Regions from separate parts of the Kitasatospora sp. NPDC093550 genome, predicted to be linked through region 2. Evidence: riboswitches for the same ligand, from Rfam matches in the RefSeq annotation. Region 2 holds a riboswitch; each other region holds the start of a gene.
What was found. A riboswitch is a leader RNA that binds a small molecule or an ion and turns the genes downstream of it on or off. The one in region 2 is predicted to bind cobalamin.

Region 1 (3,261 bases), on a different contig from region 2:
ACCGGGGGCCGCACGTAGCGGGTGCCGTAGGACTGCACCCAGCCGTGCCGGGTGGCGAGGTAGCCGGTGAGCTGCTCGGCGAAGTACTGGACCATGTCGTTGCGCTCGGGTTCGCCGTGCACCAGGACGTCCAGGCCGGCCTTCTCCTGGAAGGCGACCACCTCGCGGACCTCGGCCTCGATGCGCTCGCGGTAGGCGTCGGCGTCGATCCGGCCGGCCGCCACATCGGCTCGGGCGAGCCGGAGTTCGGCGGTCTGCGGGAAGGAGCCGATGGTGGTGGTCGGCAGCAGCGGCAGCCCGAGCCGGGCCCGCTGGGCCTCGGCGCGCTGCGGGTAGGCCTGGGCGCGGCGGGCGTCCGCCGCGGTCACGGCGGCGGCGCGGGCGCGCACCGCCGGATCGCGGGTGATCGGCGAGTTGGCGCGGGAGGCCAGGTCGGCCCGGTTGGCGGCGAGTTCGGCGGTGATCGCGCCGGTGCCCTCGCGCAGGCCGCGGGCCAGCAGCGCCGTCTCGGCGGCCTTCTGCCGGGCGAAGGCGAGCCAGCGGGCGATCTGCGGGTCGACGTCGCGCTCGGCGGCGGCGTCGAGCGGCACGTGCAGCAGGGAGCAGGAGGGCGCGACGTCGACCCGCTCGGCGAGGCCGAGCAGGGTCGCCAGGGTGGCGAGCGACTTCTCCAGGTCGTTGATCCAGATGTTGCGCCCGTCGACCACCCCGGCCACCAGGCGCTTGCCGGGCAGGCCGCCGACGGCGGCGAGGTCGTCCAGGTTGCCGGCGGCCGGGCCGGTGAAGTCCAGCGCCAGGCCCTCGACCGGGGCCTTGGCGAGCACCGGCAGGGCCTCCCCGAGCCGGTCGAAGTAGCTCGCGACCAGGAGCTTCGGCCGGTCGGTGCGGGCGCCGAGGTCCCGGTAGGCGCGGGCGGCGGCGTTGAGTTCGGCCGGGGTGCGGTCCTGCGCCAGGGCGGGCTCGTCCAGCTGCACCCAGGCGGCGCCGGCGGCCTTCAGCTCCGCCAGCAGCCGCGCGTACACCGGGAGCAGCCGGTCCAGCAGGGTGATCGGCTGGAAGTCCTGGGCGACACCGGGCGCGGGCTTGGCGAGCAGCAGGTAGGTGACGGGGCCGACCAGTACCGGGCGGGCGGTGTGCCCGAGGGCGAGGGCCTCCTCGAGTTCGCCGACCGCCTTGGCCGGGTCGGCGCGGAAGGTGGTGTCCGGACCCAGCTCGGGGACGAGGTAGTGGTAGTTGGTGTCGAACCACTTGGTCATCTCCAGCGGCGCGACCTCCTGGGTGCCGCGCGCCATGGCGAAGTACCCGGCCAGGGCGTCGGCCTCGACCTCGGCGCGGTGCCGGGGCGGGATCGCGCCGACGGCCACGGTGGTGTCCAGCACGTGGTCGTAGAGCGAGAAGTCACCGGTGGGGACCTCCCGGACGCCCGCTGCGGCGAGCTGCGCCCAGTTCTCCCGGCGCAGTCCGGCGGCGGTGGCCAGCAGCGCCCCGGCCGTGACGGCGCCCTTCCAGTACCCCTCGACCGCCTTCTTCAGTTCCCGGTGGCGGCCCTGCCGGGGGTAGCCGTACGCGGTGGCCACGCTCGCCGCGGCTGTGGACTTCGCTGTCAAGGGACTCTCCTTCGCGAGTCTGATTCCTCCTGGGACCGGCGACGGGAGGAGGGCGCGAAGGGGTCACGGACCGGACGGGTGCGCGCGGTCGGGCGCGGCTCCGCCTGGTATGTGCGCCGACCCGCCCACGAGGTCACCGGTTGGCCGCGCGCGAACGGTCGCGCACGGGCAGTGGCAGGTCTTCGGACTCGCGGGCACGCCCGCCCTCGTCGAGGGCGGACACCTACTGGCCGTCGCTTCCCAGGCCCTCGCGGGCCCAGTGCGTATGACGGCGGTCGTTCCCGCTCACCGCTGCGGGGCAGTCCCGGACTGGCCGAACCGAAAGGCGTCACCGGGTTCCCTCTTGCGACGCCCCGCCTGGCGGACGGGGCGAACCAGCTGCACCGCCAGCTTAGGGGCAAACCGCGCGGGTTCGAGCGGAATCCACGGACGGCGTCCACGGGGTGAGACGGCGGGCCCCTGGGCACCGCGTTGCCGTCAACTCCCGTACGGCGCCTCCCGGTGCCGCCACCGCACCCGGTCCTCGGCCACCGCCGCCCGCACGTCCGCCGGGGCCCGTCGGCCGCGGTGGTCGGCACAGGAGAGCACCAGCATCTCGCGCTCCCCCGGCCGGAACTCGTACGCCACCCGCTCCACCCGGCTCGGCACCCCGAGCCCGGCCAGTTCCCCGCGCAGTCGCTCCAGCCCCCGGTAGCGGAGGCCGGTGTCGTACACCGTCAGCGGGAACAGCCGGACCTCCCGGCGCGCCACCCGGGCCAGCTCCAGCAGTGCCGCCCGGTGGAACTCCTCGTCCAGCCGGTTGCCGTACGAGAACAGCAGGTGCGAGCTGAGCACCAGGTCGAAGGAGTCGTCGGGGAAGGGGAGTTCGGGCAGCGAGCCGGCCACGTAGCGGTCCGGGCGGGCCGCGATGTCGGCGCGGAACTCCCGGGCGTTGGCGGTCCACTGGCGGACCAGGTCGTCCACGTCGGCGTACCACGACCAGATGCGGTCCGCCGTCTCCTCGACCAGCAGCTCGCGCTTGAAGGCCGTCTCGCGTTCCACCAGCAGGCCCAACTCCTCGCGTTGGTGGGCGTACTGGCGGTCGACCGCGACGGCGTCGACGCCCCGGCGCCCGGCCTCGGCGACGAAGCTCGCGGCGCCGCCCGGGCAGTCCAGGACGCGTTGCTCCAGGTCCCGATCGGTGAGTGCGAACATCGCCCGGTACTCGGCGAAGGAGCGTGCGCTGACCAGCACGCGGTCATCCCCTCCCGACGAACGGCATGGTGGCGGGCAGCACCACGAGGGACTGGATGGTGGTGTCCGGCGGCTGCGCGGCCATCAGCAGCAGGGCGTCGGTGAAGCGCTCCACCGGGATGGTCGCCTCGACCGCCATCGTCCCGTCGGCCTGCATCGCGGCCGGCTGCGGGCCGCCGTCGAGCGGGGCGACGTTGCCGACGTCGATCTGCCCGCAGGAGATGCCGAACGGGCGGCCGTCCAGGGCGAGCACCTTGGTGAGGCCGAGCACGGCGTGCTTGGCGGCGGTGTACGCGAGGGAGTGGGGGCGCGGCACGTGCGCCGAGGGCGCACCGTTGTTGATGATCCGCCCGCCCTGCGGGCTCTGGGCGCTCATCACCCGGAAGGCCTCGCGGGCGCAGAGGAAACCGCCGGTGACGAT
Region 2 (3,261 bases):
GGTGCGGATGCCCTTGGCGCTCAGCACGAGCCGGACGTACCGGCCCTCGCCGGGCAGCCAGTAGCGCTTGCGCTGGATGTTGGGGTCGAAGCGGCGGCCGGTGCGGCGGTGCGAGTGCGAGATCGCGTTGCCGAAGCCGGGCCGGCGGCCGGTGAGCCGGCAGTGGGCGGACATGGGTGCTCCCTGGCGTCCGGGAATGGGCAGGACCGGGCTCACGTTACACCAGATGAAAATGACTTCCATTTCAGGTACGGTCTCGAACCGGCACCCCAGGACCCAGGAGGAACCCCGTGGCCCGCAGCGAACTGCGCCCCGTCATCAAGCTCCGCTCCACCGCCGGCACCGGCTTCACGTACGTGACCCGCAAGAACCGCCGCAACGACCCGGACCGGATGGTCCTGCGCAAGTACGACCCGGTCGCGGGCCGGCACGTCGACTTCCGCGAGGAGCGCTGAGCGGCGCACCCCGACCGCACCCGGTACCGGCCGGCACCCCCGGCCCCACCCCCCCGCCCCCGAGAGGAGCCCGTCCATGAAGCCCGGAATCCACCCCGCCTACCGCCCCGTCGTCTTCCGCGACAAGGTCGGCGGCCTCGCCTTCCTCACCCGGTCGACGGTCGGCAGTGACCGCACGGTCGAGTGGGAGGACGGCCGCACCTACCCGGTGATCGACGTCGAGATCTCCTCGGCGAGCCACCCCTTCTACACCGGCCAGTCCCGGGTGCTCGACACCGCGGGCCGGGTCGAGCGCTTCCGCCAGCGCTACGGCGACCAGCACTGAGAACGCCGAACGGCGCCTCCCCGGGTGGGGAGGCGCCGTTCGGCGCGGCCGGGCGCGCGGCTCACGGCTCCCGGGGAGCCCAGCGGTTCTCGACCCGGGCGAGCTTCCAGTACCCGATCGCCAGCGCCCAGACCACCACGAACAGCCCGGCGATCGCGTAGCCGACGTTGTCCAGCGAGATGTCCGCGATCCAGCCGGTCACCGGGTCGGTCAGGTCGAACTTCTCGTGCAGCACCCCGACCAGCTCGATGGTGCCGATGATGAAGGCCACCGCGATCGACAGCCCGGTGATGGTCAGGTTGTAGTACACCTTGCGCACCGGGTTGGAGAAGGCCCACTGGTACGCGAAGTTCATGAACGTCCCGTCCAGGGTGTCGAACAGGCTCATCCCGGCCGCGAACAGCAGCGGCAGGCAGGCGATCGCGTACCAGGGCAGCCCGGAGGCCGCACCCGAACCGGCCATCACCATCAGGGTGACCTCGGTCGCGGTGTCGAAGCCCAGGCCCAGCACCATGCCGACCGGGAACATCTGCCCGGGCCGGGTGATCGAGCGGGTCGCCCGGTTCAGCACCCGGGCCATGAAGCCGCGCGAGTCGAGGTGCGCCTCCAGCTGCGCCTCGTCGTACTGCCCGGCCCGCATCGCCCGGAACACCTTGATGATGCCGAGCAGCGCCGCCAGGTTGAGCGCGCCGATCAGGTAGAGGAACACGCCGGAGGTGGTCGTCCCGATCAGGCCGAGCCACTTGTGGGTGGTCGACTCGTCGTCCATCAGCGTGTCCGCCAGCTGCGCGCCGCCCGCCACCAGGGCCGCCATGAGGACGACCATCGAGGAGTGCCCGAGGGCGAACCAGAAGCCCACCGAGACCGGCCGCTTCCCGTCCGCCATCAGCTTGCGGGTGGTGTTGTCGATCACCGCGATGTGGTCGGCGTCGAAGGCGTGCCGCATGCCGAGGGTGTACGCGGTGATGCCCAGGCCCACCCCGAAGACCTGGGTGCCCACCGCGTACCGTTCGGGCGCCACCAGGAAGACGAGCGTCCCGAAGGCCACCACGTGCATGGCCAGGATCACCCCCATCAGCCCGGCCGTTCGGACGGTGTCCTCGCGCCTCCACTTGAAGCCGGGCAGCACCGACGGCGCCGCCTTCGCGTCGATGGCGGCGGTTTCGGGCAGGGTCATCTGCGGATCACGCTCCAGCACCTCGTGGAATCACTTCGTGAAGTGCCGTGGCCGGTCTCCTGGCTTACGGGGACACCCGTACCCGCCTTCCCGAGCGCGCGAGGCGCCAGTGGCGTCAGGGGTACGGACTCCACTCCCCCGGGTAGCCGGCGGAATGCCCGATCACAGTGGCGAGGGCCGCTCCGGAATCCGGACCCCTGAGGGTCCGTCACCGGTCTTCCCGAACACCACGGCGGGCTACACCGTAGGGGTCCGTCCCGACCCATGCAAGGCTGCGCACCTGCGCAGGTGTCCAGGATCACAGCCCCCCGCCTGCAAGAATGTCCGCATGCATCTCGTACCGGCCGACCGCGCGGGCCACCGCACCATCGACGGGCACCGGGTCTGCGAGGCCATCGCCGCGATCGGCGACACCGCGCACGTCCGGTCCTGGGCCGAGCGGTTCTCCCTGCTCGCCGACCCCGGTCGGCTCTCCCTGCTGCTCGCCCTCCACCGGGCCGGCCCGCTCGCCGTCACCGACCTCGCGGTGGCCACCGGTATGCGCGACCCCGCCGTCTCCCAGGCGCTGCGGCTGCTCCGCACGGCCGGGGTGGTCACCGGCGACAAGGACGGCCGGGTGGTGCGCTACCGGCTCGTGGACGAGGCCATGCGCCCCCTCCTCGACGAGTGCGCCGCCGCCGAGCACCACGAGCCCACCGCTGCGGCGGGCTGACCGACACTCGGCGAACAGCCCTCGGGCCGGTACCCGGATGAGTACGATCATGGCGTGCCGTCCCACCCCCACGCCTGGCCCGCCGACCGCTGGAACACCCGGCCGGTCAAGGCCCGCGTGCTGGCGGTCGCCCGCACCCTCACCTCCGCCACCCGGGTCCTGGACGTCCTCGCCCTGCTGAACCCCGACGGCATCGCCCGCTACTTCACCGTCAACCCCGGCTCCGCCTTCGCCGACCGCGCCCTGGACGACTACCTGCGCGGCCTGCCCGGCTTCACCCTGCTGGACTGGGAGGAAGCCGTCCGGCACCGCTTCGACCTGGCCGTCGCCTGCGCCGTCCACTCCTCCATGCACCGCCTGGACGCCCGACTCGTCGTCCTCCCGCACGGCGCCGGCTACAACCGGCTCGTCACCGAGTCCACCGGCGACACGGTCAGCGCCGCCGGGCTCTCCCGCAACGAACTCACCCACCGCGGCCGGGTGTTCGTCGACGTCCTCGGCCTCTCCCACCCCGAGCAGCTGGACCGCCTGCGGGTCTCCTGCCCCGAGGCCCTGGACGTCGCCCGAGTGGTCGGCGACCCCTGCTTCGACC
Region 3 (3,261 bases), on a different contig from region 2:
ATGTCCCCGACCACCACCACCGGCAGCCCGGCGGCCGTGGCCAGGCCCATGTTGGCGATGTCCCGGTCCCGCAGGTTGATCTCGGCGGGCGATCCGGCGCCCTCGCAGACCACCACCTCGTAGCGCCGGCGCAGATCGGCCAGGCACTCCAGCGCGCGCTCCAGCAGGACGGGCTTGCGCTCGCGGTAGTCCAGCGCGCCCACCTCGGCGACCGGCTTGCCCAGCAGCACCACCTGGCTGCGGCCGTCCGCGCCGGGCTTCAGCAGCACCGGGTTCATCGCCGCCTCCGGCTCCACCCGGGCGGCCTGCGCCTGCATCGCCTGGGCGCGGCCGATCTCGGCCCCGTCGGCGGTGACGAAGGAGTTCAGCGACATGTTCTGCGCCTTGAACGGCGCGACCCGCACGCCCTGGCGGGCCAGCCAGCGGCAGATGCCCGCCGTCACCACGCTCTTGCCCGCGTCCGAGGTCGTCCCGGCGACCAGCAGCGCGTTGCTCATGCCCCACCCCTCCTCGTGCGGAACGCCCTGAGCGCCAGATGCCCCGCGACCGTCGTACCCAGTGCCAGCGCGCCCACCCGCCGGGAGAGCGCGCAGGCCCGCTCGATGTCGTCGACCGTCACCGGCCGCAGCTCCGCGCCCAGCACCGGCCGGTGCTCCACCCTCGTGCCGTACTGCAGCGTGCCGCCCAGCCGTACGCCCACCGCGCCGGCGAACGCCGACTCCGCCTGACCCGCGTTCGGGCTCGGGTGCGCGGAGCCGTCGCGCCGCCAGACCCGCCAGGCCGTACGGGGGTGCGGGGCGGCGGCGACGGTCAGCAGCGCGGTCAGCCGGGCGCCCGGCCAGCCCGCCACGTCGTCCAGCCGGGCCGAGGCCCAGCCGAACCGGGCGTGGCGCGGCGAGCGGTGACCCACCATCGCGTCCAGGGTGTTCACGGCGCGGAAGGCCAGCAGACCGGGCGTGCCCGCCAGGGTGCCCCAGACCAGCGCGTTCACCACGGCGTCGGCGGTGTTCTCGGCGACCGACTCGACCACCGCGCGGGCGATCTGCTGTTCGTCCAGCGCGCTCGGGTCCCGTCCGCACAGGTGCGGCAGCCGCTCCCGGGCGGCGGCCAGGTCGCCGTCCTTCAGCGAGCGGCCGATGGTGCGGGCCTCCCGGGTCAGCGAGGTGCCGCCGAGCACCGTCCAGGTCGCGGCCGCGGCCAGCGCCGCCCGGCCCAGCGGGCGCCGGCCCACCGTACGGTCCAGGGCGAGCGCGCCCGCCGCGACGGCGCCCACGCACAGCGCCGTGTACCCGGCCCCGGCCGCCCGGTGGTCACGCCACAGCCGGCGCTCCAGCCGGGCCGCGGCGCCGCCGAAGACCGCCACCGGGTGGCCCCGGCGCGGGTCGGCGAAGCGGGCGTCGGCGGCGTAGCCCGCGACGGCGCCCAGCGCGAACGCGGCGGCGCGGGCCGGCGGACGGGCCGAGGCGCGGGCCGGGGGAAGGATCGAGGGGCGCGGGGTCAGCGCACGGGCGGTCATCGGCCGCACGGCGGAAGGCAGCTCGGGGTCCGGCCGGGCGGGGCAGCCTGCATCGCGTGCGTGTCCTCACTCAGGGTCCGCGCCCTGGGTCGACGTAACGGGGGCGAGAGTCTCCTGGCTTCCGGGTCGGACGCACCCCCGGGGCCTTCCAGCGGCTTCCGACGGCCCGCCGTGGCGATAGTTCCGAGCGTGCTCCCCGGTGACAGTGGCGGGACCGCGCCGGACTCGCACCGGCTTCCTCTCCATGCCTCCGATTGGCCTCAGGATCCCATCACGCGCCCGAACCGGGAGTCAACCGAGGTCACGGAGGGGTTGGTCACACGGGGGCCGCGGCCCGGGACCGCCTGACAGCCTGTGGGATCGCCCAGCGGAGCGCCGCCCCGGTACCGGCCGCTTCGTGCGTTCGGTCGGTGGGGGCGCGCCCCGCTCCGCGCCTACGTTCGGGGGCATGCGCCGCAGAAAGTCCCCCGCCGCCCCGCCCCCGGTGCCGTTCTCGCCCGCAGCCGCCCGCTCCCACCGGTCAGGCCTCGGCCTGACCCCCGAACAGGTCGCGGAGGGCATGGCCGCGCACGGCGTCCGGCTGCTGCCCGGCCACGTCCTCGCCTGGGAGAACGGCCAGCTGCGCCCCGGTGAAACGGAGTTCATCGCCCTCGCCCGCGCCCTCTGGTGCCCCGCCGTCCAGCTGATGGACACCCGCCCCGTGCTGCTGCGCGACCACCGGGTCGCCCGCGAACTCCCGCAGAGCACCGTCGCCGAACGCACCGGCACCACCCTCGCCGCCTACCAGCGGGCCGAACTGACCGGGCAGTGGGAGGGCGACGAGGACCAGACCGCCGCCCTCGTCCAGGTCCTCGGTCTGAGCCTGCCCGAGCTCGTCGTGGCCACCGGTCACGAGGAGGCCCTGGAAAGCCTGCTCCGCCAGTGCGTCGGCGGCCGCTGGCAGCCCCAGCTCCGCGCCCTCGCCCGGATCGTCCCCGCCCCCACCGAGGCGCTCTCCGCCGTCCTCGCCACCCTCCACCAGGAACACCACGTCCCCACCCACTGGGGCAGCAGCACCCGCGCCACCCAGGCCCCCACCACCGACGACCTCGTCCCCCGCTTCTGGCACCTCCTCGGCATCGAGACGGCCGCCGAGACCCCCTGACCGCCCCGCCCCGCGAAGCCCCCCGCCCCGCGAAGCCCCCCGCCCCGCGAAGCCCCCCGCCCCGCGAAGCCCCCCGCCCCGCGAAGCCCCCCGCCCCCGGCCCGACCCCGCCCTCGATCCGGCCCGCTCTCGACCCGACCCCGCCCCGCCCCGCCACGAGTGCCCCGGACGGCCCAGCCCGGTGGCCGGGCGGGCGGGGCGCCGGTGGACTGGTGCACGAACACCGTCCGGTCCGTGACCAACAGAGCGGGGATCGATATGCGCTGGGGAACCGCCGCCGCCGTGGCGGCCGCCGCCGTCGGGACCGGGGCCGTCGTCCTGGTGATCGGCCGCCGGGCCTCCGAGCGGATGGTGCGTCCGCCCACCGCCGTCCAGGAGTCCGGGCCGGTCCTGGTCAAGAGCCTCGGCGCGGGCCGGGTCACCTTCACCCGCGGCCCCGGGAGCCTGCGCCCCGGGCGCTGGGCGGTCGAGTGGGGCGACGACGGCCACGCGGTGGTCGAGGAGGTCCTGCACAGCGACGAGCAGGGCGTCACGCGCCGGCTGGTCCGCGCCGACCAGGGCACCCTCGCGCCCGGCACCGAGGTCCGCTTCACCCCGCGCG

Region 1: another riboswitch for cobalamin. It lies ahead of metE (5-methyltetrahydropteroyltriglutamate--homocysteine S-methyltransferase); the one in region 2 lies ahead of ACIRD3_RS17175 (HoxN/HupN/NixA family nickel/cobalt transporter).
Region 3: another riboswitch for cobalamin. It lies ahead of ACIRD3_RS21225 (cobalamin biosynthesis protein); the one in region 2 lies ahead of ACIRD3_RS17175 (HoxN/HupN/NixA family nickel/cobalt transporter).

Annotation. Positions count from the first base shown of each region.
Region 1 is NZ_JBIWJF010000010.1:214,652-217,912, reverse strand. Features, by position in the region: gene metE (5-methyltetrahydropteroyltriglutamate--homocysteine S-methyltransferase) at 1-1,607, opposite strand, end outside; cobalamin riboswitch at 1,784-1,952, opposite strand; gene ACIRD3_RS18685 (methyltransferase domain-containing protein) at 2,085-2,840, opposite strand; gene ACIRD3_RS18680 (SDR family oxidoreductase) at 2,845-3,261, opposite strand, start outside.
Region 2 is NZ_JBIWJF010000009.1:209,993-213,253, reverse strand. Features, by position in the region: gene rpmB (50S ribosomal protein L28) at 1-174, opposite strand, end outside; gene rpmG (50S ribosomal protein L33) at 291-455, shown strand; gene ACIRD3_RS17180 (type B 50S ribosomal protein L31) at 532-780, shown strand; gene ACIRD3_RS17175 (HoxN/HupN/NixA family nickel/cobalt transporter) at 842-1,957, opposite strand; cobalamin riboswitch at 1,989-2,204, opposite strand; gene ACIRD3_RS17170 (ArsR/SmtB family transcription factor) at 2,286-2,669, shown strand; gene ACIRD3_RS17165 (hypothetical protein) at 2,724-3,261, shown strand, end outside.
Region 3 is NZ_JBIWJF010000012.1:235,168-238,428, forward strand. Features, by position in the region: gene ACIRD3_RS21220 (cobyric acid synthase) at 1-497, opposite strand, end outside; gene ACIRD3_RS21225 (cobalamin biosynthesis protein) at 494-1,516, opposite strand; cobalamin riboswitch at 1,624-1,758, opposite strand; gene ACIRD3_RS21230 (helix-turn-helix domain-containing protein) at 1,965-2,660, shown strand; gene ACIRD3_RS21235 (alpha/beta hydrolase family protein) at 2,895-3,261, shown strand, end outside.